Regions from separate parts of the Massilia sp. BKSP1R2A-1 genome, predicted to be linked through region 2. Evidence: predicted binding sites of a transcription regulator. Region 2 holds the regulator's gene; each other region holds the start of a gene.

Region 1 (10,507 bases), on a different contig from region 2:
TGGCGGCGAAGATCATCGATCCGAAGCGCACCGTCGTCACCTTCGCCGGCGACGGCGAATTCATGATGACGGGCCAGGAGCTGGCGACCGCCGTGCAATACGGCGCGGGCGTGATCATCCTGGTCTTCAACAACAATATGTTCGGCACCATCCGCATGCACCAGGAGCGCGACTACCCGGGCCGCGTGTCGGGCACCACGCTGCACAATCCGGATTTCGCGGCGTTGGCGCGCGCCTACGGCGGCCATGGCGAGGTGGTGGAAAAGACGGAGGAATTCGGGCCCGCGCTCCAGCGCGCGCTGGAGCACGCGAACGGCAAGGGACTGCCGGCGGTGATCGAACTGCGTTATGACGGCAACCTGATTACGCCGAATGCGACCCTGGAGACGATCCGCAAGAACGCGGAAGTCGCAAAAGCCAAGAACTAATAGGGTGGACCGGGCCGCGAGAGGCGGCTTCGCCGTCCGCGCGTTCACCTCACGGATGCACTGCCGCAACGCATGTTCTGGCTGAACGCGCGGACGGCAGAGCCGTCCACCCTAGCTGTTTTGCGGCCGGTTATTGTCCGAGGTTCAGCTCGGCCGGCAGCGGAATCGGCTTGTCGAAGAAACTGACCGGCTCGCCGGAAGGATTCGTCAGGAACAATGCGACGAGGGCGATGAACGCCCACACGATAATGTTGCGCAGGTTCGCAGCGCTGCCATCCGTGGCGTTGTCACCATAGATGAGGCGCTTCAGGAAATTTGAAATTTTCACGGTGTGTCCCGTTTATCGTATTTCTATACAGGTTTTCTCTCTGCGTTCAAGATAGCGCAAGTCGCAATCGTTTTCCAGACGTGCACTGTTGAGCAGCCAGTCGGTTTCATCAATAACACAACATATAGTTCCTTCGACGCATATTGAAGCGTCAATACCCGGGCACGGCGGAACAGTCTTGCTGCTCTGGTAAAATATTCGCTACTTTTTTCATCGCCGGCGCCAGCCGGCTTGCGCGCAGGATCCGCCACCACATATGTTTAGTTTCTTCAAGAGAAAGAAGCAGGAAACCCAGGCTCCCGAGCCGGCCGCGCCGAGCGCCCTTGCTCCCGCCCCCGCTCCCCAGCCGGCGCCGGAGCCGCTCAGCGCCCCCGCGCCTGTTGCGCTGGAAGCCGGCGAGCTGTTCCCGGAAACCGCCGAGCGCCCCACCACCGAGGCCGAGAAGAAGCAGTCCTGGATGACGCGCCTGAAGGCCGGCCTGTCCAAGACCTCGAACAACCTGTCGCTGCTCTTCGTGGGCGCGCGCATCGACGAAGACCTGTACGAGGAACTCGAATCCGCGCTCCTGATGTCGGACGCCGGCATGGACGCGACCCAGCACCTGCTCGACGCCCTGCGCCGCAAGGTCAAGGAAGACAAGCTGCTCGATGCCGCCGCGGTCAAGACCGCGCTGAAGGAGCTGATGGTCGAACTCCTGAGTCCGTTGCAGAAGCCCCTGGAACTCGGCCGCCACGAGCCGCTCGTGATGATGATCTCGGGCGTGAACGGCGCCGGCAAGACCACCACCATCGGCAAGCTGGCCAAGCACATGCAGCGCGAAGAGCAGTCGGTGCTGCTGGCCGCCGGCGACACCTTCCGCGCCGCCGCGCGCGAGCAGCTGATGGTCTGGGGCCAGCGCAACAACGTCACCGTGATCTCGCAGGCGTCGGGGGATCCGGCCGCCGTCGCCTTCGATGCGGTCCAGTCGGGCAAGGCGCGCGGCGTCGACGTGGTCATGGTCGACACGGCCGGCCGCCTGCCGACCCAGCTGCACCTGATGGAAGAACTCAAGAAGATCAAGCGCGTCATCGGCAAGGGCATGGATGGCGCCCCGCACGAGACCCTGCTCGTCATCGACGGCAACACCGGCCAGAATGCGCTGGCCCAGGTGAAGGCCTTCGACGACGCCCTGCAGCTGACCGGCCTGGTGATCACCAAGCTGGATGGCACCGCCAAGGGCGGCGTGCTGGCCGCGATCGCGCGCACCCGCCCGGTGCCGGTCTACTTCATCGGCGTGGGCGAGAAGCTGGACGACCTGCAGCCTTTCAATGCCGAAGAATTCGTCGAAGCGCTGCTCGGTTAACCAGACACCACATGATCGAATTCCAGTCCGTCTCCAAGCAATATTCCCATGATGCCTACGCCCTGCGCGATGTCTCGCTGAACATCGCCAAGGGCGAGCTGGTCTACCTGGCCGGCCCTTCCGGCGCCGGCAAGTCGACCCTGATGAAGATGGTGGCCGCGGTCGAACGTCCGACCGGCGGCGTGGTCACCGTCAACGGCCAGGACATCGGCCGCATCAAGAAGGCCGGCATCCCCTTCCTGCGCCGTAACCTGGGCCTGATCTTCCAGCACCAGCGCCTGCTCAACGACCGCAACATCCTCGGCAACGTGATGCTGCCCCTGCTCGTCACCGGCGCTCCGAAGGCGCAGGCCGAGGGGCGCGCCCGCGCGGCGCTCGACAAGGTCGGCCTGCTGGACCGCGCGAAAGCGATGCCGCTGGAGCTCTCCGGCGGCGAGCAGCAGCGCGTGGCGGTGGCGCGCGCCATCGTCAACCGGCCGCAGATCATCCTGGCCGACGAGCCCACGGCGAACCTCGACCGCGCCGCGGCCGACCGCGTGCTGGACGCGCTGCGCGCCTTCCACGCCGCGGGTGTGACCTGCGTGATCTCGACCCACGACGACCAGGTGCTCGGCAGCGCGACCGCACGCGTGATCCGCCTCGAACAAGGCCAGATTGTGGGAGGTGGCGTATGAGCCCGTGGTTCCGCCAGCACCGCTTCGCCTTAGGCGCGGCCCTGTCCACCGTGCGCAAGGCGCCGGGCAGCTTCCTGTTCAACGTGCTGGTGGTCGCCTTCGCGCTGATGCTGCCCTTCGCCGGCATCACCCTGCTCGACAACGTCCGTCCCCTGTCCGAACAGCTCTCGGTCGATCCGGAAATCAGCCTGTTCATGAAGCAGGATGCCACGCGCGAGGAAGCCAATGCGCTGGCCCCGCAGATCCGCCGGATCGTCGCAAGCGGCGGCCGCGCGAACGTCGGCTTCGTGCCGCGCGAGCAGGCGCTGGCTTCGCTGAAGGAAAAGAGCGGCCTGAGCGACGTGCTCGACACCCTCGGCGACAACCCGCTGCCCGACAGCTATGTGTTGAAGCTGGAAGGCTTCGCACGCGGCGGCGCGGCGGAAGGGGTCGACCTGATCGTCGGGCAGCTGCGCGCCCTGCCCGGCGTGGACACCGTGCAGGTGGACTCGGCCTGGGTCAAGCGCCTGGCCGCCCTGCTGAACATCCTGCGCCTGGCCCTGCTGCTGCTGGCCGTCACCCTCGGCATCGTGGTGATCGCAGTGGTGTTCAACACCATCCGCCTGCAGGTGCTGACGCAGAAGGAAGAAATCGCCGTCTCCAAGCTGCTGGGCGCGACCGACAATTTCATCCACCGCCCCTTCTACTACACCGGCGCCCTGCTCGGCCTGTGCGCCGGCGCCGTGGCCCTCGGCGCGGTAACGCTGGCGCTGTCGCCCCTGAACCGGGCGATCGCCGGGTTCGCGCGCCTGTACGCCTCGGAATTCCAGCTGGCGCCGCTCGGCGGACTGGAAATCGCCGGCTTGCTGGCGGTCAGCGCCGGGCTCGGCCTGATCGGCGCCATGCTCTCTGTGCAGCGTCACCTCGCGCGGGTCCGGTAAGGCAGATTTCACATGGGCAGGACTTGCAATCCTGCCCATGGTCCCCACCTGCCCGATACGGCCTATCCGTCCCTCCCTACGTGCAGACGGGCCCTCGTCCTACAGGGCTCGCTGTGCGAACGTGCGCCATCCAACAGAAGCCGTCTTCAAGCCTCCGTAACCTGTCCTTACGGCGATTTCCAGTGCTTTTAGGCGTACGTTTGAGTTGAATCAACTAAGTTCGCGCCGTCTACTCTACAGTGGAAACGGCGCGTTTTTGATTCCTATAGGCAATACTTTAGCCAAACTTAATCGATTCCGGCAAAGCGATGGCTTGCCTAGCACTCACCCCGGGAGAGTGCTAATATATGTTCCGAACACAGCGAAAATCAAGATGAGCACCCGGTAACAAGCAGTAACGCTGGTGTCGCGCGACAGGGGTTCGTGGCACATTAAGGGTGCAGCAAGATTACTACAAGGGAAATGAATATGTCCGCACAATCCGCATTGGTTCCTGCCGGCAGTCGTGCCCTCAACCTGGGTTTCACCGGCAATCTCGGCAATATCGACGCCTACATCTCGGCCGTCAACCGTCTGCCGATGCTGAGCCACGAAGAAGAAGTGTCGCTGGCTAAGTCGCTGCGGGAAAAGAATGATTTGGAAGCAGCACAGAAGCTGGTGCTCTCGCACCTGCGCCTGGTGGTGTCGATCGCGCGTGGCTACCTCGGCTACGGCCTGCCCCACGCCGACCTGATCCAGGAAGGCAATATCGGCCTGATGAAAGCGGTCAAGCGCTTCGACCCGAACCAGGGCGTGCGTCTCGTTTCGTACGCGATGCACTGGATCAAGGCCGAGATGCACGAATACATCCTGAAGAACTGGCGTCTGGTGAAGGTCGCGACGACCAAGGCCCAGCGCAAGCTCTTCTTCAACCTGCGCAGCAACAAGGTGGGCCTGGACGCGATGACGCCGACCCAGGTGGATGAGCTGGCGAAGATGCTCGACGTCAAGCGCGAGGAAGTGATCGAGATGGAAACCCGCCTGTCGGGCCGCGACATCGCCCTCGAATCGCCGACCGACGACGAAGACGACAAGTTCGCGCCGATCGCCTACCTGTCCTCGGACCAGCAGGAGCCGACCAAGGTGCTGGAAGCCGAACAGGTCACCCGCCTGCAGTCGGAGGGCCTGGAAACCGCGCTGGGCAAGCTCGATCCGCGTTCGCGCCGCATCGTCGAGGCGCGCTGGCTGGCCAACGACGACGGTTCGGGCGCCACCCTGCACACGCTGGCCGAAGAGTTCGGCGTGTCGGCCGAGCGCATCCGCCAGATCGAATCGGCGGCACTGAAGAAGATGAAGGGTGCGCTGGCCGCTTACGTGTAAGCAGGCTCAGCCAACAAAAAACCCCGCTGCGGCGGGGTTCTTTTTTTTCGGCGTGGCCGCCTCAGTGGGGTAGCTTCGACGTTTTCTGCTGCTCCTCGACCATCAGCTTCTCCAGCCCTTTCAACAGGCTGTTGGTCGCGTCGTAGGTCGAGTTCATCTGCGTCAGGACGCGATGGAAGTCGCGTGAATTGAGCTCGCCCAGTTCGAAGCTGCTAAACGTATCGGCGATCCGCGTGTAATCCAGGAAGCTGGTTCCGCGGTTCGACAGCACCACCTGTGCATCGCGCATGGTCGCATACTGCGTCGCGTAGTGCTTCAGCCGTTCCGTCGGCACGCAGGTAAGCGACTGGTTGGCCACGGTAACGTCCCAGGCTTCGTGCTGCAGCGATGGCGTCACCATACTGATGCCAACGTCTCCTCCTGCGCCAGTGACTGCATGCTTCACAGCCTCTTTGTCGGCGACACCTGCCTTGATTCCAGCGCCGGAGCCGTGATGATATTCACGACGATCGTGATGTATTCGCCGGCGAATTCCTCGAACGAGTGGGATTCGGGTACTTCGACGTGCATGGCGGTTCCGGTGGGTTGGCAGAACCGCCAAACATGGCACGCCTTTACACCGCCGTATCCATCCCCGGCCGCTTTGATGCGGGATGCATGAAGCTAGCGCCAGGCCATCAGGATGCGTTGTTCGCCGGCCGGCGCCATGCTGGAAAACATCGTCGCCGGGACCGTCAGGCGGGCGTTGAGCCGATTCGGCGGCGAGCGTGCCGGATCCTCGACCGCGATGCGCATTGCCGCATCGCGGGTCACGAACACATAGGGCGACACCGCCACGAGCGGCATCCTCCCTACCCCGCTCAGTGTCGCGTACATGCGATTGCCGCACATGCTCAAACGCATGGTCCGGCCGTTCGACAGCGCATACTCGCCCGCGATCTCGTCGAACTCGTCATACCAGACATTGTGCATGTTTGACGGAAGCACGATCCTGTCCTGCGGCGCGATGACCCGGACTTCCTCCGTCTGCGCCGATGCAAGCGCAGGCCACGCGGCCAGGGCCAACGCGACGATTCCAAGCTTTCTCATGGTGGTCTCCTTTCCGACAGCGTCCCCGCCAGTGGGCGAGTCATTCGAGTATAGGAAGCGCTCCTGCTTTAGCGAGGACAATCACTCGGCCGTTGGCGATTTTCCGCAGCCGGAAACGTGTTTCGGCTGCCTTGGCTAGAATGGTTGCTTTCATCCGGCAACGACAAGGAAATCCCGATGACCGAGCCCTACGTCCCACCCAAAGTCTGGACTCCGCCCGCCTCGAACGGCGGCACCTTCGCCAACATCAACCGTCCCGTCGCCGGCCCGACGCACGACGCCGAGCTTCCGGTCGGCAGGCATCCGCTGCAGCTGTATTCGCTGGGGACGCCGAACGGCGTCAAGGTGACGATCATGCTGGAAGAGCTGCTGGCCCTCGGCCACACGGGCGCCGAGTACGACGCCTGGCTCATCAAGATCAATGAAGGCGCGCAGTTCTCGAGCGGCTTCGTTGCCGCCAACCCGAACTCGAAGATCCCGGCCATGGTCGACCGCAGCGGCCCCGAGCCGGTGCGCGTGTTCGAATCCGGCTCGATCCTGGTCTACCTGGCCGAGAAGTTCGGCGCCTTCCTGCCCTCAAACGGTCCGGCGCGCGTGGAGACCATGAACTGGCTGTTCTGGCAGATGGGCTCCGCGCCTTTCGTGGGCGGCGGCTTCGGCCACTTCTACGCCTACGCGCCCGAGAAGCTGCAATACCCGATCGACCGCTATGCGATGGAAACCAAGCGCCAGCTCGACGTGCTGGAGCGCCAGCTGGCCGGCCACCGCTACGTGGCAGGCGACGAATACACGATCGCCGACATGGCGATCTGGCCCTGGTATGGCGGCATGGTGCGCGGCGAACTGTACGAGGCCGGCGAATTCCTGTCGGTCCACGAGTACAAGAACGTACGCCGCTGGGCCGACGAGATCGCGGCGCGTCCCGCGGTGGTACGCGGCCGCAAGGTCAACCGCGTGCGCGGCAATCCGGACGAGCAGGTAGCCGAGCGCCACGACGCATCCGACCTCGATTGAGGCATCGGCTGGCGGCAGCGAATCCTCAACTCGTTCCCTTGTAGCGTAGGCCTGTCGCCGGGCGATGGCGCTTTGCAGGCGGGAACCGCACACTGGCGTCCTTCTCCCCGATCGAAGGAACGTCGATGACAAAAGGATTCCCGCCCTTCGCGGCGCTGCTGCTGGCCCTCCTGTATGGCGGTCCCGCCCAGGGCGCGCGCTTCCAGCCCTGTGAAGATGCCCTCGGCGACAGCGTCTGTGCCCGCCAGACGGCGCCCCTGTCGCATGCGCCGGGTGTCACGGGAGAGCAGCTTTCGCTATTCGTGCGCAAGTTTCCGGCCGCCGGTCCAGGCAAGGGCACGGTGTGGCTGGTGGCCGGGGGCCCGGGAGAATCCGGCGCCTCCCTCTACCCCTTCATCGAGCGCCTGCGCCGCAGCTTTCCCGGCTTCGACCTGCTGGTGCCGGACCACCGCGGCACCGGATTTTCCAGCCGCCTCTGCCCCGCGGAGGAAGCCGCCGGCAGCCCGGGCGGCATGGCGCTCGCCGGCGCCGAATGGGCCAGCTGCTTCGATGGCTTGAACGGCCAGCCCGGGCGCGCCCGCCAGTTCACGATCACGAATGCGGCGCACGACCTGCGGCAGCTGATCCTGCGTCATCACGACGGCAAGCCGGTCTATGTCTACGCCGTCTCCTACGGCACGCAACTGGCGCTGAGGGCCTTTCAGATCGGCGCGCTGCCGGTCACCGGCCTGGTGCTCGATTCGCTCGTGCCTCTGGAAACCGCCGGGAAATGGGACCTGAGCCGGCGCTCCCTGGTGGTGGACGACGTCGGCCGCCAGGTGCTGGCGCGCTGCGACGCCGACCCGCGCTGCGCCGCCATGCTGGGCGAGCCGGCGGCAAACCTGTACCGGCGCGTGCTGGCCTCGGACACGCCGCAGGCGCATGGCTTGCCGCGCCTGATGGGACGCCTGCTCGACGTGCCGGCGCTGCGCGCACGCATACCCTGGCTGCTGCGCGACCTGGGCCAGGGAGGCGGCAGCGAAATGGCGCAGGTGAAGGCGGGCCTGCTCGATGCGGGCGCCGCGCTGGGCGACTACGTTCAGTCGTCGCCTTCGATTCCGCTGGTGGGCATCATCAGCGGCTCCGAGAACAATCTGCGCCCGCACCTCAGCGCCGCCGCATTGAAAGCAGAAGAGGACCCGCTCCTGTTCAGCAGTCCCCTGCCCGGCCTGCTGCTGCAGCCCGGCCTGCCTCTGTACCCACGCGACGGCTACTTCGGCGGCCATCCTTCCCGGCTGCCGCCCACGCTGGTATTAAACGGAACGCTGGACCCGAAGACGCACTACGAGGGCGCCGTCGAGCACGTCGCCGCCCTGCGCGGCGCGGGCAGGATCACGCTGGTCGAGGTGAAAGGCGCGCCGCACTTCATTCTGTGGACAGCGCCCGACTGCTTCGAGCGCCAGGTTGGCGCCTTCGTTGCCGGCCGCGCGCTGCCGCGGACGGATACAGCCTGCGCGGCTTATTGACTGGCCAGGGCCCGCTCGACCGCCGACACCAGATCGGCAGGGGGCACCGGCTTGTTCAGCACCGGCACGTTCTGCAGGTCCGGGCTGCACTCCGCGGCGTAGGCGGTCACGATGATGGCGGGCAGGCCGGGGCGGACGCTGCGCAGGCGCTGGACCAGCAGGTCGCCCGTCATGCCCGGCATGCGCTGGTCGGTGACGAGCGCATCGACGTGGCGGGATTCGAAGACGGCGACCGCGCCATCCGCGTTGGCCGCCGTCGACACGGCAAAGCCCGCGCGTTCGAGGTATTTCTGGAAGACGTAGAGGATCGCTTCTTCGTCGTCCACCAGGAGAATATGCTGCATGCTCATCCTTCGTGCTGGAAGCCGGCCGCCGGGTGCTGGCGGCGGTCGACCTTGAGCGCCTGGCGCACCCGCTCGGCCAGTTCGTTCAGGCGGTAGGGCTTGACCAGCAGCGGAAGCGTGGTCGCCGAGCCGATCGGAGACGGCAAATCGTCGATGTAGCCCGTCGCCAGCAGCACCGGCACCTCTGGCTGGCGCTCGCGCACCAGTTCGGCCAGGCGCAGCCCGTTCATCCCGCCCGGCATGATGATGTCGGTGAACAGCAGGTCGACGCTGCCGTAGCGGTCCATGAGTTCGAGCGCGGCTTCGCCGCTGGCCGCGCCCAGCACCCGGTAGCCCATGCCGCGCAGCGACTGCTCCGCCAGCTCCCGCACTTCCTCGCTGTCGTCCACCACCAGGATGGTGCGCCGGCCGAGGATCGCCTCGGGTGTCCACTTCGGGCTTTCCTTGTTGCCACGCTCCGCCATCATTTCCATGCCCGTCTTCGCGGCCTGCGGGAAGATCATGCGGATGATCGTGCCCTGCTGCAGGCTGCTTTCGATCTCCAGCCGGCCATGCGACTGCTGCACGAAGCCGTGCACCATCGCCAGGCCCAGGCCCGTGCCGGGACCCTTGGTCGTGAAAAAGGGTTCGGTGGCGCGCGCCACCACTTCAGGCGACATGCCCTCGCCCTCGTCGATCACGCAGATCACCACATGGCGTCCCGGCGCGAGGCGATGCTGTTCGAGCTTCTCGATGTCGTCCATGATCGAGGTCGCGACCGTGACCTTGCCGCCGTCCGGCATGGCGTCGCGTGCGTTGATCAGGACGTTCAGCAGCGCCATCTCCATATGGGTCGGATCGAGTGTGCAGGACGGCAGGCCCGGTTTCAGGTCAAGGTGCAGGTCGACCTTGTCGCCCAGGGTCCGCACCAGCATCTCGCTGAACTCGACCACCAGGGAATTCAGGTTGATGCGTTTCGGTTCCAGGCGCTGCTTGCGCGCGAAGGTCAGGAGCTGCTGGGTGAGCTTGCCGGCCTTTTCGCTGGCGAGGCGGGCGCGCTCGATGGCCTGCTCGAGCAGCAGCCGGTCGTCCATGTGCGAGCCGGCGATTTCCAGGTTGCCCGCCACCACCTGCAGCAGGTTGTTGAAGTCGTGCGCCAGGCCGGCCGTGAGCTGGCCGATCGCTTCCATCTTCTGGGCCTGCAGGTAGGATTGCTCCGAGACGCGCCGCCGCGTGATGTCCATCTGCGAGGCGAACCAGTAGAGCAGTTTGCCCTCATTGTCGAACACGGGGCCGACGAACAGGCCATTCCAGAACGCGCTGCCGTCGGCCTTGTAGTTCAGGATGTCGACCGCCACCGCCCGCTCTTCGCTCAGGGCGCGGCGGATCTCGTCGACCGTGTGCGGGTCGGTCTGTTCGCCCTGCAGGAAACGGCAGTTGCGGCCCAGGACTTCCTCTTCCTTGTACAGGGTGAGGTCGAGGAAGGCGCGGTTCACGAAAGCGATCGGGTTGTCCGGCTGGTTCG
Region 2 (10,507 bases):
GGCACCTACAGCACCTGCGAAGGCCCGGACCCGGACTGGTACCTGAAATCGAGCACCCTGCGCCTGGACAGCGGGCGCGACGTCGGCCTGGCCGGCAAGACCGTCATCTATTTCAAGGACGTGCCCATCCTCGGCACCCCGGCCCTGTCGTTCTCGCTGTCGGGCGCGCGCCGCTCCGGCTGGCTGGCGCCCACCGTGGGCTTCGGCTCCAAGGGCAAGGCCGAAATCATGGTGCCGTATTACTTCAACATCGCGCCCAACCGCGACCTGACGGTCTACCCGCGCTATATGTTCGACCGCGGCCTGCAGCTGGGCGCCACCGGGCGCTACCTCGGCATGACGGAGCGCGGCGGCTACCAGGGCGAGACCCATATCGAGGGCCTGCGCAACGACCGCGAAACCGGCGAAGACCGCTGGCGCGTCGACTCGATCCACACCCAGGGCCTGGCCCCGGGCTGGTCCTTCGGCTGGAACCTGCACGGGGCGTCGGATGACGAATACCCGTCCGATTTCTCGCGCACCGTGGCGGTCAGCGCCGAACGACAGCTGCTGCGCGAGATCCGTACCGACTACAGCGGCCAGTACTGGAACCTGACCGCGCGCGCCCAGAACTACCAGGTCCTGCAAGACCCGGCCGCGACGCCGACCAACGGCCTGTTCGTGCCGCGTCCCTACGACCGCCTCCCGCAGATCAATTTCCACGCGGGCCGCTACGACGTGGCCGGCTTCGACTGGGCGGTCGATACCGAGATGGTCCGCTTCTGGCACCCGGACCTCGTGCGCGGCAACCGCGCGGTGGGCGTGGCCCAGCTCAGCTATCCGATCGTGCGTCCGGGCTGGTTCATCACGCCCAAGGTCATCGGCCACTACAGCAAGTACGACCTCGACCAGCACAACTACACCGGCGAGCGCAAGCTCTCGCGCAGCCTGCACACGGCCTCGCTCGATGCCGGCCTGGTGTTCGAGCGCGAGACCACGCTGTTCGGGCGGGCCATGTCCCAGACCCTGGAGCCGCGCCTGTTCTACGTCAGGACGCCGTACAAGGACCAGAGCGCCTTCCCGGTCTTCGACACCGGCCGCACCGGTTTCAACTACGCCCAGCTGTTCTCCGAAAACCGCTACGTCGGCCCGGACCGGGTGTCCGACGCCAACCAGTTGACCGCGGCCGTGGTGTCGCGCTTCATCCAGTCCGACGGTTCCGAGCGCCTGCGCATGGCTTTCGGCCAGCGCATCTATTTCGACGAACCGCGCGTGCGCCTGCCGGGCGAGCCGGTGCACCAGAGCCGTTCGGACGTGCTGGTGGCGGCAGCGGGCCGCATTTCCGAGACCTGGAGCTTCGATAGCGGCGTACAATACGACGCGACCGGCAGCAATCTGTACAGCTCGAACCTGAGCATGCAGTGGCAGCCGGCCCGGATGAAGGTCCTGAACGCCGAGTACCGTTATCAGCGCGACAGCTTCCGCAACGTCGACCTGTCCGGCCAGTGGCCGCTGTCGAAGCGCTGGTATGGCGTCGGCCGCGTGAGCTATGCGCTGCGTTCGTACACCGTCGGGAATGCGACGCCGGGCAAGGGCAAGCTGCTCGAGAGCCTCATCGGGCTCGAGTACAAGGCCGACTGCTGGGTGTTCCGTTTCGGCGCGCAGCGCTTCGTGACCGCCGCCCAGACCACGTCGACGCCGATCTTTTTCCAGCTCGAGCTCAACGGCCTGTCGCGCCTGGGCCTGGGCAGCAATCCGCTCGAGACGTTCAACAAGAGTGTCCCGGGTTATACGCAGCTGAACACCAATGTGGGTCGACCTTAAGCCTGGCTTATCCAAACTACAATTAGTTAAGTAAAACTGATGTGAGCCGGTCCCGGTGGTCGGCTCCTTTAAGCCAAACTTAACGGCATGTCCGTAAACTGATCCAGTTGTACCGAACAATCTTTCACCTGAATGAGTGCTTTCCAGATGATGCGTTCCACCCGTTTGCACCACATTACCCTCGCAGCGGCACTGCTGTGCTCGCTTACCGCCGGCCAGGCGCTGGCCCAGGAAGCGGCCAAGCCGGGCAGCGGCTTCCTGCCGCCGGCATCGAGCAACGCCAAGGTGATCGATTCGATCCACGTGGTCGTCAACGATGAAGTGATCACCAAGAACGAGGTGCGCAACCGCCTCGCCCAGACCACCCAGAACCTGAAGGCGCGCAATATGCAGATGCCGGACCAGTCGGTACTGGAGCGCCAGGTGGTCGAGTCGATGATCGTCGAGCGCGCCCAGATCCAGCTGGCCAAGGAAATGGGCGTGCGCGTCAGCGACCGCCAGCTCGACGCCACCATCGGCCGCATCGCCGAGAACCAGAAGATGTCGGTGCAGGAGATGCGCAACCAGATGGAAAAAGAGGGCATGACCTTTGCCCAGTTCCGCGAAGACATCCGCAACGAGATCATGCTGAGCCAGCTGCGCGAGCACGAGGTCGACGCCAAGGTGCAGGTTTCGGAAGCCGAGATCGACACCTACCTGGTCGCCTCCAAGGCAGCCGCCGCCGAGAAGGTCGAGATGAACCTGGCCCAGATCCTGGTGGCGGTGCCCGAGAACGCCTCGCCCGAACAGATCGCCGCACGCCGCGCGCGCGCCGAGGAAGTGGTGCGCCAGCTGCGCACCGGCGCCGACTTCGCCAAGATGGCCGCCACTTACTCCGACGCGCCGGACGCCCTCAAGGGCGGCGACATCGGCTGGCGCGATCCGGACCGCCTGCCGCCGGTCTTCGCCACCGAGCTGCGCAAGCTGAACGCGGGCCAGGTCACCCCGATCATCAAGACCAACGTCGGCTTCCACATCCTGAAGATGGCCGACAAGCGCAGCCTGGCCGCGGCCGCCGAAGCCGGCAAGGAAGTGATCCAGCAGACCCGCGCCAGCCACATCCTCATGAAGCCGACGCCGACCATGGACGTGGCCGCGGTCAAGCGCAAGCTCCTCGAGATCAAGGAAAAGATCGCCAACAACGCCGGCACCTTCGAGGACCTGGCGCGCCAGTACAGCCAGGACAACACCACCGCTGTCAAGGGCGGCGACCTGGGCTGGCTGGCGCCGGGCGACGCCGGCCCCGAGTTCGACCAGGCTTTCGCCACCCTGAAGCCGAACGAAGTCTCGGACGTCATCGAATCGCCCTTCGGCTACCACCTGATCCGCCTGGTGGAACGCAAGAGCGAGGACGTGAGCCAGCAGAAGGAACGCAACCAGGCGCGCCAGGTCCTGCGCGAACGCAAGATTCAGGAAGCGATGGAAGACTGGATCCGCCAGGTGCGCGACCGCGCCTACGTCGAGTTCCGCGAAGAGGCGTAAGCGGATGACGGTGCTGGGTAGCGCGCGGCCGGCCCTTGCGATCACGGTCGGCGAGCCGGCCGGCATCGGTCCCGAAATCGCGATCCGCGCGGCCTGGGCGCTGCGCGAGGAAGCCAATTGCGTGCTGGTCGGCGACGCCGCCTTCCTGGCGCTCACCGCCAGCCTGATCGACCCCGCCATCCGCCTGTCTGCGCTGTCGATCCAGGCCTTGCGCAACGGCGGCCTGCCGCACTTCGGCAAGGACAGGCTGGCCGTCATCGACGTGCCGCTCGCCGCCCACGTGCTGCCCGGCACCTTGAACCCTGAAAACGGCCGCGCCGTGCTCAACACCCTCGACCTCGCGATCGAGGGCGCCGGCAAGGGCTGGTTCGAGGGCATCGTCACCGCGCCGCTCCAGAAAAGCACGATCAACGACGCCGGCGTGGCGTTTTCCGGCCACACCGAATACCTGGCCGAGAAGACCCATGCAGCGAAGGTGGTGATGATGCTGGCGGGCCAGCCCGGCGGCGGCCAGCCCTATCTGCGCGTGGCCCTGGCCACCACCCACCTGCCCTTGAAGGACGTTCCCGCCGCGCTCACGCGCGAGAACCTGGCGCAGGTGATCGACATCATCGACGCCGACCTGAAGTCGAAATTCGGCATCGCCGCGCCGCGCATCCTGGTCACCGGCCTGAACCCGCACGCGGGCGAGAACGGCTACCTGGGACGCGAGGAAATCGAGGTCATCACGCCGGTCTTGGCGCAGGCAAGGGCGCGCGGCATCGACGCGCGCGGGCCTTACCCGGCCGACACCCTGTTCCAGCCCAAGTACCTGGCCGATGCCGACTGCGTGCTGGCCATGTACCACGACCAGGGCCTGCCGGTCCTGAAGCACGCGACCTTCGGGCGCGGCATCAACGTCACCCTCGGCCTGCCCATTGTCCGCACCTCGGTCGACCACGGCACGGCGCTGGACCTGGCGGCCCGGGGCCTGGGCCTGGCCGACTGCGGCAGCATGATCGAAGCGATCCGCGCCGCCATGCAGATGGCGCAGGCGCGCCGCGCCTGAAGCAATCAACAAGAAGAGAAACAGATGAAACACGTCGCCCGCAAGCGCTTCGGCCAGAACTTCCTGACCGACGACCATGTCCTGAACAACATCATCGACGCGATCGCGCCGCGCCGCGGCGAGGCGATGGTCGAGATCGGCCCGGGCCTGGCCGCCATGACGGCGCTGCTGCTCAAGCAACTGGACCACATGCACGTGGTCGAACTCGACCGCGACCTGGTGGCGCGCCTGGAAAAGGCCTATCCGCGCGAGAAGCTCACCGTGCACTCGGGCGACGCCCTGAAGTTCGATTTCGGATCGATCCCGGTGCCGGAAGGGCGGAAGCTGCGCATCGTCGGCAACCTGCCCTACAACATCTCCAGCCCGCTGCTGTTCCACCTGGCGAGCTTCTCGTCCCTGGTCGAGGACCAGCACTTCATGCTGCAGAAGGAGGTGGTGGAGCGCATGGTGGCCGAGCCGGGCACCAAGGCCTACAGCCGCCTGTCGGTGATGCTCCAGTGGCGCTACGACATGGACCTGCTCTTCATCGTCCCGCCGACCGCCTTCGACCCGCCGCCCCAGGTCGATTCGGCCATCGTGCGCATGATCCCCAAACGCCAGATGCTGGAAGTCGACGGCGAGACCCTGGAAAAGGTCGTCGCCAAGGCCTTCTCGCAGCGGCGCAAGGTGATCCGCAACTGCGTGGCGGGCATGTTCACCGAGGCGCAGCTGGTGGAAGCCGGCATCGATCCGGGCGCCCGTCCGGAAGCGGTGGGCCTCGAGCAGTACGTCGCGCTCGCCAATCTGCTCTGATTCCACGGGGCGTCCGGCCTTGCCGATCGCCCTGCGTTTTTGCGGCGCACAATCGCCGCATATCCCCGATTTTCGCCCTTCACGCTCCCATTCCTGCAGTCCGTCGCACCTTGCTTTCGCGATAAGGACCCATTGGCTACAGTGCTTCCATCGACAGGCCGTTTTGGCCGGCAAATTCACCGAAGGAGCACAACATGAACGTCCTCAAGCACATGGAAGCCATCTTCCTCGCCGCCCTGGTCCTCGCCGGCGCCAGCAGCTTCGCCAATGCCGCCAGCACCCGCGCGGCCGATGCCTATAATGCCCAGGTCTCGGTCGGCGACTCGCAGGTCGCCGTGGTGAAGGTCAGCGCCAAGCGCGTCAACTGATGTGATCGCCCCGGTCGGGGCGTGCCCGGCGGACGGGCGAAAAAAAAGCCCGCTGTTGAAGGCGGGCTTGAAATCCAATTCTTTTCTGAGGAGAGTTGGAGGAGACAGGAGTAAGTATGCTGCGTTACAGCATATAAGTCCAATTCTCTTTTCGCATATTTATCATACGTTTTTGATATATCAGCGCGGAACGCAGGTAACGTTGATGTTCTTGATCTGCTCGTCGCCCATGACACCGGCCGCATTGGCCACGGTGCAGAAGCGGCCGACAGGCTGGGTAATCACCGTCACGCTATAGGTCGAGCCGTAGGCCACCTGGACCGGCAGCGAATATTCGAACGGCTTGTCGGCCGTGATCGCCTCGGTGGTCGGGGTGTAGGTACCGGTATTGCTGCCGTTGGCCAGCACCAGGCCGGTCGTGTCCTTGGTCAGCCCAGTGATCGTGCCGCCGATTGGTTGAACGTTAACGGTGCACGCCAGACGCACGTCAATGGTGGCCAGGCGACCGGCAGTGTCGCTCCGGCGATCCGCCACTTCGGGGTCCGCTCCACAGGTCTGGTGGGCGGGGTTGGTCTTGATGGAGACACTGTAGACGTCGCCATACTCGATCCTGTTCGGGAAGGCAAAGCTCACGCTGGCGGTGGCATTGGCCGGCGGAGCTAGGGTCAGGTCTTGTCCGCCATTGTTCTGTAGTACGAGACCTGGGTATTGCAGACCCCTGACGGAACCCGCCACCGTGAACTTGTCGTCGTCGCCCCCGCCGCAGGATGCCAGGGCCAGTGCCAGGACCAGCGCGCCGGCCGGACGAATCAGGTAAGACTTCATGCAGTGCTCCAGTAATTAAGTGCGGGGACCGCAGGTGACCGCCACATTGGTGACGTCGTTCGCGCCCATCGTGCCGGTGCCGTTGGCAACGGTGCAGGTCTGGTTGTCGGGCTGGGTCAGGACGGCGATGCCGTAGGGCGCGTCCTCGTTGATCTTGGCCATGGAGAAGCTGGTCGCCCCGGCAGGGACGGCGACGCGGTCCGAGCCGTTGACCAGGACCAGGTTCGCGCCGGTGAGACCGGTGACGGTGCCCTTGAGTTCGTGCTGATTGAGCGTGCAGATGACGACGATACCGGTGACGTCGTAGACGACCCTGCCGGAGCCATTGAACACCTCGCATTTCGCTGCATTGCTCGGGATGTTGTTGCCCTTGACCTTGACGTCGTATTTGTCGTCGGTGTCCGCCAGGTCGGGGAAGTAGAACTGACCGGTGCCGGTGTTGGTCGGAGGAACTACCAGATCAGAACCACCGTTGTTGGTCAGGATCAGGCCCGGTTTGGTGACGCCGGAAAATTCACCGCTGATCACCATATTGCCGTCACTACCGCCGCAGGCGGACAGCGTCAGCGCGCATGCCAGTGCAGCACCGGCACGCAGGTAAGAACTCTTCATAATTTCTCCAAAATCTGACGGGTAGGGCGCGCAAGATGCCGCGGGAAAGTGATTGGAACGCGCGCCTTGACTGATAATCGCCCAACATTTTAGTCCATTTGGCAAGCAGCTGGACGGTTTCCCTTTGTATCACGGTGTAACCAACGACAGATGCGAGGGGGCGCCGATTGCTTTCCATGCCAGTGCTCGCTATGCTTGGCCTGACCACTTCCACCGATAAGACCATGAGCTCCCCGCGCCGTCCCTGGCCCAAGGCCGTCCTGTTCGACCTCGACGACACCCTGTGGCCGATCGCCCCCGTCATCCTGGAGGCCGAACAGATCCTGTTCGCCTGGCTGCGCGAGAACGCGCCCCGGGTGGCGCAGCAGTACACCATCGAGACCCTGCGCCAGGCCCGGCTCGAACTGCTGGCGCGCCAGCCCGAATTCCAGCTCGACCTCGGCGCCCTGCGCCGCGCCGGCCTGATCGCCGCCTTCGAGCAGGCCGGCGAGGATTCGGCCAAGGTGGAACTGGCAATGATCGAGTTCTTCGCCGCCCGCAATGCCGTGATTCCCTATGACGACGTGCTCCCGGGCCTGCTGCGCCTGAAAGGCCGCGTGTCGATCGGCTCCGTCACCAACGGCAATGCCGACCTGCAGACCATCGGTCTCGCGCGCCACTTCGATGCCTCGGTGTCGGCGCCCGCCTTCGGCGTGGCCAAGCCGAATGCCGCCATCTTCCTGGAATGCTGCCGCCAGCTGGGCGTGGCGCCGGGGGAGGCGGTCTACGTCGGCGACGACCTGCGCCTGGACGTCCACGGAGCCCAGCGCGCCGGCCTGCGCGCCGTGTGGATGAACCGCACCGGCCAGGTGAACTACATGCCGGACGAGGTCAAGCCCGATGCCGAGGTGCACGACCTGGACGGCCTGCTCGATTGGCTCAAGCGCGAGCACGGATGACTGGCGCCCCCGGCGGCTGAACGTGCATAATATATAGACACACCTTCCGCGTATCCCGTCGCGCACCGTCACTTTGTTAGCCTGAATGCAACTCGAACCCCGCGCCCAGACCCTGCTCAAAGCCCTCGTCGAGCGCTACATCGCCGACGGCCAGCCGGTCGGCTCGCGCGCGCTCTCGAAGATTTCCGGCCTCGACCTGTCGCCGGCCACGATCCGCAACATCATGGCGGACCTCGAGGAAATGGGCTATGTCGCCAGTCCGCACACCTCGGCCGGCCGCATCCCCACCCCGCGCGGCTACCGCCTGTTCGTCGACACCCTGCTCACCGTGCAGCACCTCGACGAGCACGCGGCCGCCGCCCACAACATGCGCCTGCCCAGCCAGCAGCCGCAGAAGCTCATCGCCAACGCGGCCCAGATGCTGTCCTCGCTGTCGCAGTTCGCCGGCGTGGTGCAGAGCCCGCGCCGCGAATCGGTGTTCCAGCAGATCGAATTCCTGCGCCTGTCCGAGAAGCGCATCCTGCTCGTGATCGTCGACCCGCGCGGCGACGTGCAGAACCGCCTGCTGCTCACCGAAGTCGACTACACCCCGGCCCAGCTGATCCAGTCGGCCAACTACCTGAACCAGAACTACGCCGGCCTGACCTTCGACGAAGTGCGCGCGCGCCTGTCCGGCGAGCTGGCCCAGCTGCGCGACGACATGGGCCGCCTGATGCAGGTGGCGGTGGAGGCGGGGAGCGAGGCGATGTCCGAGGGCGACGACATGATCATCTCCGGCGAGCGCAACCTGCTGTCGGTGTCCGACCTGTCTTCCAACATGAGTTCGCTGCGCCAGATGTTCGAGATGTTCGAGCAGAAGACCGGCCTGATGCAGCTGCTCGACGTGTCGAGCAAGGCGGGCGGGGTGCAGATCTTCATCGGCGGCGAATCGAAGCTGGTGCCGATGGACGAGATGAGCGTGGTGACGGCGCCCTACGAGGTGAACGGACGCATCGTGGGCACGCTGGGAGTGATCGGGCCGACGCGCATGGCCTATGAGCGGGTGATCCCGATCGTGGACATCACGGCCAAGCTCCTGTCGAATGCCCTGAGCCAGAATTGAATTGGGGGAGCAATGCCACAGGCATTGTTCCCCCAATCATTGTAAAAGCGCGTAAATCTTACTGCTTGCGCGGGCAGCCCACCTTCACGCAATTGCCGTAGATCGCCAGCGAGTGCTCGGCAATCTTGTAGCCGCGCTCCACGGCGATCTTGTGCTGGCGCGACTCGATCTCTTCGTCGTAGAACTCTTCCACGTGGCCGCAGTCAAGGCAGACCAGGTGGTCGTGGTGCGAGCCGGCGTTGAGCTCATAGATGGCCTTGCCGGTCTCGAAGTGGTTGCGGTTCAGCAGGCCTGCCTGCTCGAACTGGGTCAGCACACGGTAGACGGTGGCCAGGCCCACGTCCATATTGTCGGCCAGCAGAATCTTGTAGACGTCTTCCGCCGTCAGGTGCCGTACGGCGCTGTTCTGGAAGATTTCCAGGATTTTCAGGCGCGGCAGGGTAGCCTTCAGGCCGCTGGCCTTCAGGTCGGTCGGGTTGTTACTCATGGCGGTCGCTCACGTTTTGTTGCTCGTAGTTTGGCATAGTGCTTTATGATATAGCGTTTTGGAGCTCCCGCTCAAACGTTTTGAGGTTACCTATGCATGTCAAACAAGCCGTCCTCCGTCGCGGTTTCCAGAAACGGGCAGCCATCGCCGCTGGTCTCGCGTGCGTCCTGACCCTGTCCGGCTGCGCCGCCTGGCGCAACCAGACCCGTCCCGCGCCGCCGGCGAGCACCGACCCGGCCGTCCAGGCCGCCGCCGCCGAGAAAGCGGCCGCCGCCGCGAATGCGGGCGCCCAGACCGTCAAGGCGACCAAGCTGCAGAAGTTCTTCTGGATCTTCTCGCCCTACCGCCCCGACATCCAGCAGGGTAACTTCGTATCCCAGGAAATGCTGGAACAGCTGAAGGTCGGCCAGACCCGCGAGCAGGTGCGCTTCCTGCTCGGTTCGCCGCTGCTGACCGATGTCTTCCACGCCGACCGCTGGGACTTCCCCTTCTACCTCGCACGCGGCGACGGCGAGCTGACCACCAGCCGCGTCACCATCTACTTCAAGGACGACAAGGTCGAGCGCTTCGAAGGCGGTAACCTGCCGAGCGAGCGCGACTACATCGAACGCATCGCCGGTCCGATCCGCGGCAGCAAGCAGTCGACCCTGCCGCCGAAGGCGCCCGAGCGCGGCCCGGTGACGATCGATGCCAGCAGCAACAACCCGGCCCCGAACGGGAACAGGAACTGAGGGCATGAGTACTTTGCGTATCGCCGTCGCCGGCGCCAGCGGCCGCATGGGCCGCATGCTGGTCGAAGCCATCACGAACGCGCCCGACGCCATCCTGGCCGGCGCCCTCGACCGCGCCGGCTCGCCCTCCATCGGCCAGGATGCCGGCGCCTTCGCCGGCCAGCCGACCGGCGTCATCATCCAGTCCGACTTCGCGGCCGCCCTGAAGGATGCCGACGTCCTGATCGACTTCACCCGTCCGGAAGGCACGCTCGAGCACCTGGCATACTGCGCGGCCAAC
Region 3 (10,507 bases), on a different contig from region 2:
GCCAGGGTGCGGCCGCGCAGCAAGGCGAGGACGATCTCGAGCTCCTGCGGCCCCAGCTTTGATTGCAGCTTTGCATACGATGGTTTCATGGACGCCTATTTTATATGCGTTCGCGCATCGATAGAGTGGGGGCTCCACCCATCCACTGCAAAGGAGCCGCCATGAACCGCCCCGTCCACCTTACCGCCTTGCTGCTGCGCCTCGTGTTCGGCGCCTTCTCGCTCGCACTGGGCTTCCTGACCCTGGCGGCGCTCGCCAGCCCTCCCTTCGCGCAAGCGCTCGCGGCGCAAGGCATGCCGCTGCCCCTGAACTGGCCGGCCGCGCTGGCGGAGTTCGGCAGCGCGCTGGTCTTCCTCGGCCTGCGTGCGCCCCGGCCCCGCCTGGCCGCCGGCCACCGCGGGAACGCCGCAGGCATGAAAAAAGCCTGCAGGGCGTGAACCTTGCAGGCTTCGTGGCTGGCAGGGCGCCCGGGGCGCCCTTGGCCGGACCGGCTATTACATCATGCCGTCCATGCCGCCCATGCCGCCCATGCCACCCATGCCGCCCATGCCGCCGGCCGGCTTGTCTTCGACGACTTCCGAGACCATGCAGTCGGTGGTCAGCATCAGGCCGGCGATCGACGCTGCGTTCTGCAGTGCCGAGCGGGTGACCTTGGCCGGATCCAGCACGCCCATTTCGACCATGTCGCCGTAGGTGCCGTTGGCGGCGTTGTAGCCGTAGTTGCCGGAGCCGGCGATGACGGCTGCGACCACGACCGACGGTTCGTCGCCGGCGTTCTGGACGATCATGCGCAGCGGCTCTTCCATGGCGCGCAGGACGATCTTGATGCCTGCGTCCTGGTCAGGGTTGTCGCCCTTGATGTCGATGTTCGAACGTGCGCGCAGCAGGGCCACGCCGCCGCCCGGGACGATGCCTTCTTCGACGGCAGCGCGGGTTGCGTGCAGCGCGTCTTCCACGCGGGCCTTCTTCTCTTTCATCTCGACTTCGGTGGCTGCACCGACGCGGATCACGGCAACGCCGCCGGCCAGCTTGGCCACGCGCTCTTGCAGTTTTTCGCGGTCGTAGTCCGAGGTCGCTTCTTCGATCTGGACGCGGACCATCTTGACGCGTGCTTCGATCGCTTCAGCGGCGCCGGCGCCGTCGATGATGATGGTGTTTTCCTTGCCCACTTCGACGCGCTTGGCCTGGCCCAGCTCCTGCAGCGTGACCTTTTCCAGGGTCAGGCCGACTTCTTCGGCGATGACCTGGCCGCCGGTCAGGATGGCGATGTCTTCCAGCATGGCCTTGCGGCGGTCGCCGAAGCCCGGCGCCTTGACGGCGACGGTCTTCAGGATGCCGCGGATGTTGTTGACCACCAGGGTCGCCAGCGCTTCGCCTTCGATGTCTTCGGCGACGATCACCAGCGGACGGCCGGCCTTGGCGACTTGCTCCAGCACCGGCAGCAGGTCACGGATGTTCGAGATCTTCTTGTCGCACAGCAGGATGAACGGGTTCTCGTGAACGGCGACCTGCTTGTCCGGGTTGTTGATGAAGTACGGCGACAGGTAGCCGCGGTCGAACTGCATGCCTTCCACGATGTCCAGCTCGTCGTTCAGCGACTTGCCGTCTTCGACGGTGATGACGCCTTCCTTGCCGACTTTTTCCATCGCTTCAGCGATGCGCTCGCCGATCGAGGTTTCCGAGTTGGCCGAGATGGCGCCGACTTGGGCGATCTCTTTCGAGGTGGTGGTCGGCTTGGCGATCTTCTTCAGTTCTTCGACGGTGGCGGCGACGGCCTTGTCGATGCCGCGCTTCAGGTCCATCGGGTTCATGCCGGCGGCGACGAACTTCATGCCTTCGCGAACGATGGCTTGCGCCAGCACGGTCGCGGTGGTGGTGCCGTCACCGGCGTTGTCGCTGGTTTTAGAGGCGACTTCCTTCACCATCTGCGCGCCCATGTTCATGAGCTTGTCCTTCAGTTCGATCTCTTTCGCGACCGAGACGCCGTCCTTGGTGACGGTCGGGGCGCCGAACGAGCGCTCCAGCACCACGTTGCGGCCTTTCGGGCCCAGGGTGACTTTGACTGCGTTGGCGAGGATGTTGACGCCTTCGACCATCTTGGCGCGCGCTGCGTCGCCGAACACTACTTCTTTAGCTGCCATTTCTTGTTCTCCGAATGAATTCGTGAATGTGTATTACAGGAGGGATGCGTGCTTATCGACGGATCACTGGCTGACGACAGCCATGATGTCTTCTTCGCGCATGACCAGCAGTTCCTGGCCATCGACCTTGACGGCCTGGCCCGAGTACTTGCCGAACAGGACGCGGTCACCGACCTTCACTTCCAGCGGACGAACCTGGCCGTTTTCCTGCACCTTGCCGTTGCCGACGGCGAGGATCTCGCCCTGGTCCGGCTTCTCGGCGGCCGCGTCGGGGATGATCAGGCCGGATGCAGTCTTGGTCTCCTGGTCGAGACGCTTCACGATAACGCGATCGTGGAGAGGACGAAGGTTCATGCAAAACTCCTTATTTTTCAGTGGTTTGACTAGCTATCGAGGGCCGCCGCACAGCGGCGCCGGCCTTGAATCTGGATGCTGCGGTTGTTAGCACTCTCTGCCAACGAGTGCTAATTATAGGGATCATAACACCCCATTTCAAGCGCCAGTGTGCGAGATCGAACCGACTTTTTTGACGGCCCGCAATGTAATAGGGGGCTGTGCGCGTCGAAAGCATGGTGACGCAGACAACAGCCGGGCAGGGTACACTAAGACGATGCGCCTGCGCCGCACGCCTGCGCCACGTCCGATCCGCCCCCATGTTTCCCCTCGCGAGGGGGGCATGCCGTGCCTGCGATTCGGTTGACGGAAAAACCATCTCAGTCCTATAGTGTCGAATGATTTCCGAATTCCAAGACCTCTCCGACAAAATCGACCGGCTCGCCCAGCTGACCCAGTCGCTGCGCGCCGAGAACAAGTTGTGGCAACAGGCCAATAAGCTGCTGAACGCCGAGAATGCGGCGTTCAAGAACCAGCTTGCGCAAGCCCAGCAGCGTGTCGAGGCGCTGCTTGCCATGCTGCCCCCGCCCGCCGAGCAGGCGGATGCCGACGCCGATGGCGAAGGCGCGGCAGCTTCCGACGCTGCCGAGTCGAGCGAGGTTCCGCGATGATCCATCTCGATTGCACCATCATGGGCCAGTCCTACCGCCTGGCCTGCCGCGAAGGCGAAGAGCGCACGCTGCGCGAAGCGGTCCATTACCTCGATGGCAAGATGTGCGCGCTGCGCGACTCGGGCAAGGTGCGCGGCACCGACCGCATCGCCGTGATGGCGGCGCTGAGCGTGGCTGCGGAATTCCTGTCGGTCAAATCGCCGGAAGGGCCGCTGGCCGGCATGTCGGTGCTGGAAGTCAAGCAGAAGCTCGAAGCCATGCACACCGTGCTCGACGCGGCGCTGGCGCCGCGGGAAAATCCGGCCTGAGTCCGGATTCGGTTGACATGCTCGGCCAACAGAGTAAACTGCGCACTACCCTGCGGTGTTCGAGATTTGTCATATATTCCTTGAACCATTCTTTCGCATAGGTTGTGGGACATGCTTGGTGGGCGCGAGCGTCACTAGTCTGACGAACCCGAAATTGAGCTGACTGCGACCACCTTGAGCCTTTTGGTTCGGGATGCCGGCAATAACGACACAGGCGGGGCTACATACACGAGCGGTTGCGCACCTTGGTACGCAACCGCTTTTTTTTGTTTGCAGGAGATCCGATGCGCTACTGGTTGATGAAATCCGAACCGGACGAAGTCAGTTTCGACGACGTCCTGGCTGCGCCGAAGCAGACGGTGGCCTGGTTCGGCGTCCGTAACTACCAGGCGCGCAACTTCATGCGCGACGCCATGTCGGTCGGCGACGGCGTCCTGTTCTACCACTCCAGCTGCGCGGTGCCCGGCGTGGCCGGCATCGCGGAAGTGGCCAGCACGCCCTATCCGGACGCGAGCCAGTTCGACCCGTCCAGCCACTACTTCGATCCCAAGGCCACCGAGGAAAACCCGCGCTGGATCTCGGTCGACGTGCGCGCCGTCGAACAGGGGCGCTACCTGCCGCTGACGGAGATGCGCACCATCGCGGCGCTGGAAGACATGGTGCTGCTGCAGAAGGGCAGCCGCCTGTCGATTTCGCCGGTGACAAACGGGCAGTGGAACGCCATCGTCACACTGCTGCGCGAAGGGAAGCGCTGATGGACCTCGGCCTGATCGTCGCCCTGCTGCTGATGGGCGCCTTCGGCGGCTTCGCGGCGGGCCTGCTGGGCATCGGCGGCGGCATGGTGCTGGTGCCCTTCATCACGATGATCTTCACGGCGCGCGGCATTGCGCCGGAACTCACCATCCACATGGCGATCGCCACCTCGCTCGCCACCATCCTGTTCACGTCGCTCTCTTCGGTGCGTGCCCACCACAAGCACGGCGCCGTCCTGTGGCCCGTGGTGAAGCTGCTGGCGCCGGGCATCCTGATCGGGTCCTGGATCGGGCCCTGGATCGGCAAGCAGATGGACTCCTCCTTCCTCGCCGCCTTCTTCGGCGTCTTCGTCGCCTTCTCGGCCACCCAGATGCTGGTCGGGAAGAAGCCGGCCGCGGCGCGCGCGCTGCCGGGCAAGCCGGGCATGTTCGCGGCAGGGGGCTTCATCGGCACCCTGTCGGGCATCGTCGGCGCCGGCGGCGGGTTCATCTCGGTGCCTTTCATGACCTGGTGCGGGGTGCGCATCCACAACGCGGTCGCCACCAGCGCGGCGCTGGGCTTTCCGATCGCGCTCTCGGGCACGATCTCCAACATGTATTTCGGGTGGGGCGAGCCGGGGCGGCCGGCGTATGCGCTCGGCTTCATCTACCTGCCGGCGCTGGCCATCATCGTGCTGGCCAGCGTGACCATGGCGCCGCTGGGCGCGCGCACCGCCCACCGCATGCCGGTGCGCCAGCTGCAGGAGGTGTTCGCGGTGATCCTGTATGCGCTGGCGGCATATATGTTCTGGAAGGCCTTCCAGTAGGATGGTCGGCTTCGCCGACCATCCTACTTGTTGAAGCCGCGCATGCGGGCGCGGTCGAGCGGCAGGTCGCGCACCCGGGCGCCGCAGGCATCCGCCACCGCATTGGCGATCGCCGCCGCGGCCGGGCCTTGCGCCGCTTCGCCGGTGCCCAGGAAAGGCTGGCCCGGCCGGTCCAGCAGGTGCACCGCCACCTTGTCGGGCGCCTGGTTGAAGCGCAGGATCGGGTAGCCGGCCCAGTCGCGGCTCAGCACTTCGTTGGCATCGAAGCGCACCTGCTCCAGCAGGGTCCAGCTGGACGACTGGATGATGCCGCCCTCGATCTGGTTGCGCACCCCGTCCGGGCTCACGACCTCGCCGCAATCCACCGCCGCATCGGCGCGCACGATGCGCACGAAGCCGGTGTCCAGCGCCACCTCGACTTCCAGCGCCACCGCGCAGTAGGCGGCCAGGTTCTTGTAGCGGGCAAAGGCGAAGCCGCGGCCCCGCCCCTGCTTGCGTTCATATGCGTCCCAGCCGAACTTCGCGGCCGCCGTCCGGACGGTCTCGATGGCCCGTGGGTCATTCAGGTGGCGCAGGCGGAAGGCCACCGGGTCCTGCCTGGCCGCCCGCGCCAGTTCGTCCATGAAGCTCTCGATCGCGAACACATTGCAGTAGGCGCCCAGCGAGCGCAGCGCCGAGGTGCGCAGCACGCCTTGCGGCTGGAAGCGGTGGACCACGCGCGCATTCGGCAGCACGTAATAGGGCACGGCATTGCGGTCGCCGCTGCCTTCCGGTTGCGGAATGGGATTCGGCGCCGGCGGCGAGAAGGGACGTGCCAGGTGGGTGGCGGCGAGCAGGTTGCCGGCCTTGCCGGGGCGGGTGTTGTGCGACTGGCTCCAGACCTCGTACTGCCAGTCGGCGATCATGCCGTTCGGGCCCAGCGTCGCCTGCACGTCCGCCACCATCGCCGGGCCATAGGGCTCCCAGCCGTGTTCTTCCTCGCGCATCCACTGCACCCGCACCGGCAGGCCGGGGAAGGCGCGCGCCAGCAGCACGGCGTCGGCCGCGACGTCGTCGGCGCCGTTGTGGCCGTAGCAGCCGGAACCCTCCATGTGGATGCAGTGCACCGCCTGTTCGGGCGCGCCGAGCAGCTCGGCCAGGGCGCGGCGCAGCGGGAACACGCCCTGCGAATGGGTCCAGACCGTATAGCGGCCTTGTTCCAGCGAGGCCACGGCGCAGGAGGGACCGAGCGAGGCGTGCAGCTGGAAGGGGCGGGTGTAGGTGGCGCGCAGGGTCTTGCCGGCCGCACCAGGTGCGCCGCGCGCCAGCACGGTATGCGGCTCGCTGGGCAGCCCGCGCACGATGGACGGGATGTCGCGCCCGCCCGGCAGCGCGGCCGGCGCCTCCCAGCGCGTGGCGCGTGCAAGCGCGGCGGCGGCCTTCACCGCGCGCCACTCCTCGTCGGCGATCACGGCCAGGAAGCGGCCGTCGCGCACGATTTCCAGCACGCCCGGCATGCGCATCACCTGGGACGTGTCCACGCCCAGCAGGCGCGCGGCCTGCGAGGGCGGGCGCACCACGCGCGCATGCACCATGGCGGGCAGGCGCAGGTCGTGCACGTAGATCAGGCCGCCCGCGACCTTGGCCGGAATGTCGAGGCGCGGCAGGCTGATGCCCGCATAGCGCGGCGTGCCCGGGGCCGGGGGCGGCGATGCCGGCAGGGCGGCCGTGGCGCGCACGTGCTGGTCGCTGCCCGCCACCAGTTCGGCGAAACTCACGCGCCGCCCGTCCGTGCTGCGGAACACGCCGTTCGACAGCAGCAGGGATCCGACCGGCGCCTTCAGGCGCGCGGCCGCGCGCTCGTAAAGGAGCTGGCGCACCTGGGCGGCGGCGTGGCGCAGGGCGGTGCCGCTGTCCTGCATCGAATGGCTGCCGGCCGTGTATCCCTCGTCGGGCGTGCGTTCGGTATCGGCGCTCACCAGCATCATGCGGCCCGGGTCGAGCCGCAGCTCGTGGGCGGCCACCTGCATCAGGGCGGTCTTGATGCCCTGGCCGAGTTCCGCCTTGCCGGTGAAGACCGTGACGCGGTTGTCGGCGCCGACCCGGATCCAGGCGTCCAGCCAGGGGGCGTTATCGAGGCTGCCCGGCAAGCCTTCATCCCCGGCCGCGTGCAGCGGCAGCGCGAAGGACAGCGTGAGCGCGCCGCCGCTTTTCAGGAAGCGGCGGCGGCCCGGGCGTTGTACCTTGCCGTTCACCGCTTCTTCCTCGCCGGCGCCGCCGTCAGGGCGTCTGCCGCGCGCCGCACCGCGCGCAGGATCCGCATATGGGTGCCGCAACGGCACAGGTTCGCTTGCATCCAGGCGCGGATCTGGGCATCGGTCGGCTCGCGCACCGCATCGAGCAGGGCGGTGGCGCGCATGATCATGCCGGCGATGCAGTAGCCGCACTGGGCCGCCTGTTCTTCGACAAACGCCTGCTGCAGCACCACGCTCGGCACCCAGCGCGTGCCCGGCGACTCCACGGTGCGGATCGCGCGCGGGCCGACCATCGACACCGGCAGCAGGCAGGACATCACCGGCGCGCGGTCGACCGTCACCGTGCAGGAGCCGCACTGTCCCATGCCGCAGCCGAACTTGGCGCCATTGAGTTTCAGGTCGTTGCGCAGCACGTAGAGCAGCGGCGTGTCGGCGTCGACATCGACTTCGTGCGGCTTGCCGTTGACCTGCAGGCGGTACTTCGTCATGGTGTCCTCGTCTTCTTCACGCTGTCCTCGAGGTCTTCCCAAGGTTCGCTACCTGCGCCGTAGCGCCGCAGGTAGGCGGCGAGCGCGGTGAGCTGTTCGTCATTCAGGATGGTGGCGAAACCCGGCATGAAGCGTCCCGGTTCGCCATCCGGCGGCGCGATGCCTTCGCGGACGATGTGGAGCAGGCTGCGCGGGTCCGGATCGTACAGGGCCACCGCCTGCTGCAGCTGGAGGGCGGCGCCCGAGCTGGACGCGCGGCCGGCGTCGTGGCAGCGCGCGCAGGCCATGACATAGGTCTCGTGGCCGAGGCGCATGCGGGCATCCGGCTCGTTCGCGGCGGGAGCGGGCAGGGGGGCGGGCTGAAGCACGGCGCGCGCCGGGGCCTGGGCCAGGTAGCCGTGGATGTACGTGGCGATGGACTGCACGTCCTGCGGGTCGGCCTGGCCGAGCTGCACGACCACGTCCTGCATCGGGCCGCCCGCCACCGCGTGGCCGGGGGCGATGCCGGTGCGCAGGTACGCGGTCAAATGCTCGCGTGTCCACGGCAGCGGCGAAGGAGAGCCGGCATTCAGGGCAGGCGCATACCAGTCCTCGGCCTCGCCGCCGTCGAACTGGCGGCCCGATTTCGGACCGCCCAGCACGCTGCGCGGCGTGTGGCAGGCGGCGCAGTGGGCCAGCGCATGGGTGACATAGGCGCCGCGCTGCCATTGGGCCGACTGGCGGGCGTCTGCCTGCCAGGGCGACTCGTCGAGGTAGAGCAGGTTCCAGAAGCCGATCAGGGGCCGGAAACCGAAGGGGAAGCGCATCCGGTTCTCGCGCGCCGGCGCGTCGATGGCCGGGCGCGTCATGAAGAAGGCGTACAGGGCGTCGATGTCGTCCTGGGCCAGCTTCGTGTAGTGGGTGTAGGGGAAGGCCGGGTAGAGCAGGCGGCCGTCGCGCGCGACGCCCTGGCGCATCGCGCGCGTAAACGCTTCGGCGCTCCAGGCGCCGATGCCGGTGCGCGCGTCGGGCGTGATGTTGGTGCTGTAGACGGTGCCGAAGGGCGTGGCGAGGGCCAGGCCGCCGGCGAAGGGCTTCGCCACGTCGGCGGTATGGCAGGCGGCGCACATGCCGAGGCGCGCCAGGTTGGCGCCGCGCCGCACCTGGGCCGCATCGAACGCGCCGGGGGCGGCGCCGCGCTCGGGCAGGGCGGGGCGCCACATGATGGTCCATGCGGCCAGCGCGGACAGGACGAGCGCCGCCCCTGCCAGCCACCACCGGTATCGCCTTGTCCGCCCTGCTTCCTTCATTCGATTTTCTTCCGGTCAGATGTCGAATCCCGGCCGCGCCGATCGTCGTGGTGGGGAATGGCGATATTATCAAGCAAAAAGGAGAGCTTCATGAGCACGCAAGCCGACGTCAAGGGTCCCGCATCCTACTTTCCCTCGATCGAGAAAAAATACGGCCAGCCGGTCGCGCACTGGTTCGGGCTGCTGGGCACGCAGTCCGGCAAGAAACACATGGAGCTGGTGGCCTGGCTCAAGGCCGAGCACGGGCTGGGCCACGGGCACGCCAACGCCCTGGTCGCGCACCACCTGGCCTCGCGCGCTTCGTAGGTGGTATGCTGGGGCCATGACTCTAGAATCCGATATTGAACTGTCCGGCCCCTTCCAGGTGAAGGACGGCGCCGGCCGCCTGCTCGACGTGAAGGCGATCCGCATCTTCGACGAAGGCTACGGCATCATCGACGTCTACGTCGACTTCAAGGCCAGGCTCGACGCAGGCGCGCACAAGGACACCGCGCTGCAGCGCCAGATCGTCGAGCGCCTGCGCGCGCTGGGCTACAAGGGCCCGGATTTCGGCCTGAGCGATCCGGGTCTGCAGGAGAGCAGCCTGATCGTGCTCGAGGCGCCCGAGGAGTTCACGGCCTTTGCCAAGAGCCGCGGCTGGAAGAACCTGGCCGAGGACTTCGACTAAGGTCCCGAATTCGTCCCGCCGGGGCCGGTACGGCCCGGCATTGCCGCGTCCGTTTGTGCCTATAATGGCCCTTTTCACTTGGGCCCCCTGCATGCCGCGTCAGGCTTCCACAGTATCGCTCCGCCGCCTGCTGGTGCTGCTCACGGCCCTCGGGCTGCTGCCGCTCGCCTTGCTGGGTGTCTGGGGCCTCTATCTGGTCGGCGACTACCAGCAGCGCGAACGGGAGCGTTCCCTGCTCGACCTGGCGCGCGCGCTGTCGAGCGCCGTCGACGCCGAACTCGATGCCTCGGTCGGTACGCTGAACGCCATGGGCCGCACACCGGTGCTGGGCGGCGGCGACCTGCGCGGCTTCCACGCCTTCGCCAGCGCCCAGGTGGCGGCGCAGCCGGAATGGCTGGCCGTGTTCCTGAGCGATACCAGCGGCGCCATCCTGTTCCGTACCACGGCGCCCTACGGCGCCCCCGGCGGCCCCGTGGCCGATCCGGCCAGCCTGCGGCGCGCCATCGAGCTGCACCAGCCGGTCGCCGGCAGCGTCGTGCGCGGCAAGGGCGGCCGTGCGGCCTTCCCGGTGCGCGTGCCGGTCGAGAACAGCCTGGGCCGCGACTACATCCTCAGCGCCGTCATCAAGCCCGACCGCATGCTGCGGGTGATCGAGCGCCAGAAGGCGCCGGCCAGCTCGGTGATCGCGATCATGGACGTCGGCGGCGCCATCGTGGCCCGCTCCAAGGGGCAGCCGCAGCTGGTCGGTGGTCCGCCCAGCCCTTCACTCGTCAAGCTGATGCGCGAAGGCGGCGCGGAAGCGGTTGGCCGTACGACCA

Evidence for each region. The regulator HrcA, encoded in region 2, represses chaperone genes, less so after heat shock. The targets are predictions, from matches to a motif close to TTAGCACTCNNNNNNNNNGAGTGCTAA.
Region 1: a site for HrcA is predicted at 4,010-4,036, ahead of rpoH (RNA polymerase sigma factor RpoH). Genes of this name have one in related genera too.
Region 3: a site for HrcA is predicted at 2,583-2,609, ahead of groES (co-chaperone GroES). Genes of this name have one in related genera too.

Annotation. Positions count from the first base shown of each region.
Region 1 covers NZ_JBOBRE010000002.1:272,484-282,990, forward strand. Annotated here, with positions in the region: gene ACQ7JA_RS04460 (thiamine pyrophosphate-binding protein) at 1-428, shown strand, start outside; gene ACQ7JA_RS04465 (hypothetical protein) at 559-756, opposite strand; gene ftsY (signal recognition particle-docking protein FtsY) at 1,013-2,098, shown strand; gene ACQ7JA_RS04475 (cell division ATP-binding protein FtsE) at 2,110-2,772, shown strand; gene ftsX (permease-like cell division protein FtsX) at 2,769-3,692, shown strand; gene rpoH (RNA polymerase sigma factor RpoH) at 4,161-5,051, shown strand; gene ACQ7JA_RS04490 (hypothetical protein) at 5,113-5,451, opposite strand; gene ACQ7JA_RS04495 (hypothetical protein) at 5,493-5,621, opposite strand; gene ACQ7JA_RS04500 (hypothetical protein) at 5,715-6,140, opposite strand; gene yghU (glutathione-dependent disulfide-bond oxidoreductase) at 6,318-7,154, shown strand; gene ACQ7JA_RS04510 (alpha/beta fold hydrolase) at 7,280-8,659, shown strand; gene ACQ7JA_RS04515 (response regulator) at 8,653-9,003, opposite strand; gene ACQ7JA_RS04520 (histidine kinase famiy protein) at 9,006-10,507, opposite strand, start outside.
Region 2 covers NZ_JBOBRE010000015.1:100,294-110,800, forward strand. Annotated here, with positions in the region: gene ACQ7JA_RS20680 (LPS-assembly protein LptD) at 1-1,803, shown strand, start outside; gene ACQ7JA_RS20685 (peptidylprolyl isomerase) at 1,951-3,324, shown strand; gene pdxA (4-hydroxythreonine-4-phosphate dehydrogenase PdxA) at 3,329-4,372, shown strand; gene rsmA (16S rRNA (adenine(1518)-N(6)/adenine(1519)-N(6))-dimethyltransferase RsmA) at 4,397-5,164, shown strand; gene ACQ7JA_RS20700 (hypothetical protein) at 5,359-5,532, shown strand; gene ACQ7JA_RS20705 (hypothetical protein) at 5,713-6,357, opposite strand; gene ACQ7JA_RS20710 (hypothetical protein) at 6,373-6,969, opposite strand; gene ACQ7JA_RS20715 (HAD family hydrolase) at 7,194-7,907, shown strand; gene hrcA (heat-inducible transcriptional repressor HrcA) at 7,993-9,009, shown strand; gene fur (ferric iron uptake transcriptional regulator) at 9,068-9,496, opposite strand; gene ACQ7JA_RS20730 (outer membrane protein assembly factor BamE) at 9,589-10,227, shown strand; gene dapB (4-hydroxy-tetrahydrodipicolinate reductase) at 10,232-10,507, shown strand, end outside.
Region 3 covers NZ_JBOBRE010000021.1:45,711-56,217, reverse strand. Annotated here, with positions in the region: gene ACQ7JA_RS23905 (LysR family transcriptional regulator) at 1-89, opposite strand, end outside; gene ACQ7JA_RS23900 (hypothetical protein) at 162-437, shown strand; gene groL (chaperonin GroEL) at 495-2,141, opposite strand; gene groES (co-chaperone GroES) at 2,205-2,495, opposite strand; gene ACQ7JA_RS23885 (hypothetical protein) at 2,873-3,145, shown strand; gene ACQ7JA_RS23880 (cell division protein ZapA) at 3,142-3,453, shown strand; RNA gene ssrS (6S RNA) at 3,498-3,678, shown strand; gene ACQ7JA_RS23870 (EVE domain-containing protein) at 3,738-4,208, shown strand; gene ACQ7JA_RS23865 (sulfite exporter TauE/SafE family protein) at 4,208-5,011, shown strand; gene ACQ7JA_RS23860 (molybdopterin cofactor-binding domain-containing protein) at 5,035-7,245, opposite strand; gene ACQ7JA_RS23855 ((2Fe-2S)-binding protein) at 7,242-7,733, opposite strand; gene ACQ7JA_RS23850 (c-type cytochrome) at 7,730-9,022, opposite strand; gene ACQ7JA_RS23845 (DUF4287 domain-containing protein) at 9,113-9,328, shown strand; gene ACQ7JA_RS23840 (hypothetical protein) at 9,345-9,689, shown strand; gene ACQ7JA_RS23835 (hybrid sensor histidine kinase/response regulator) at 9,781-10,507, shown strand, end outside.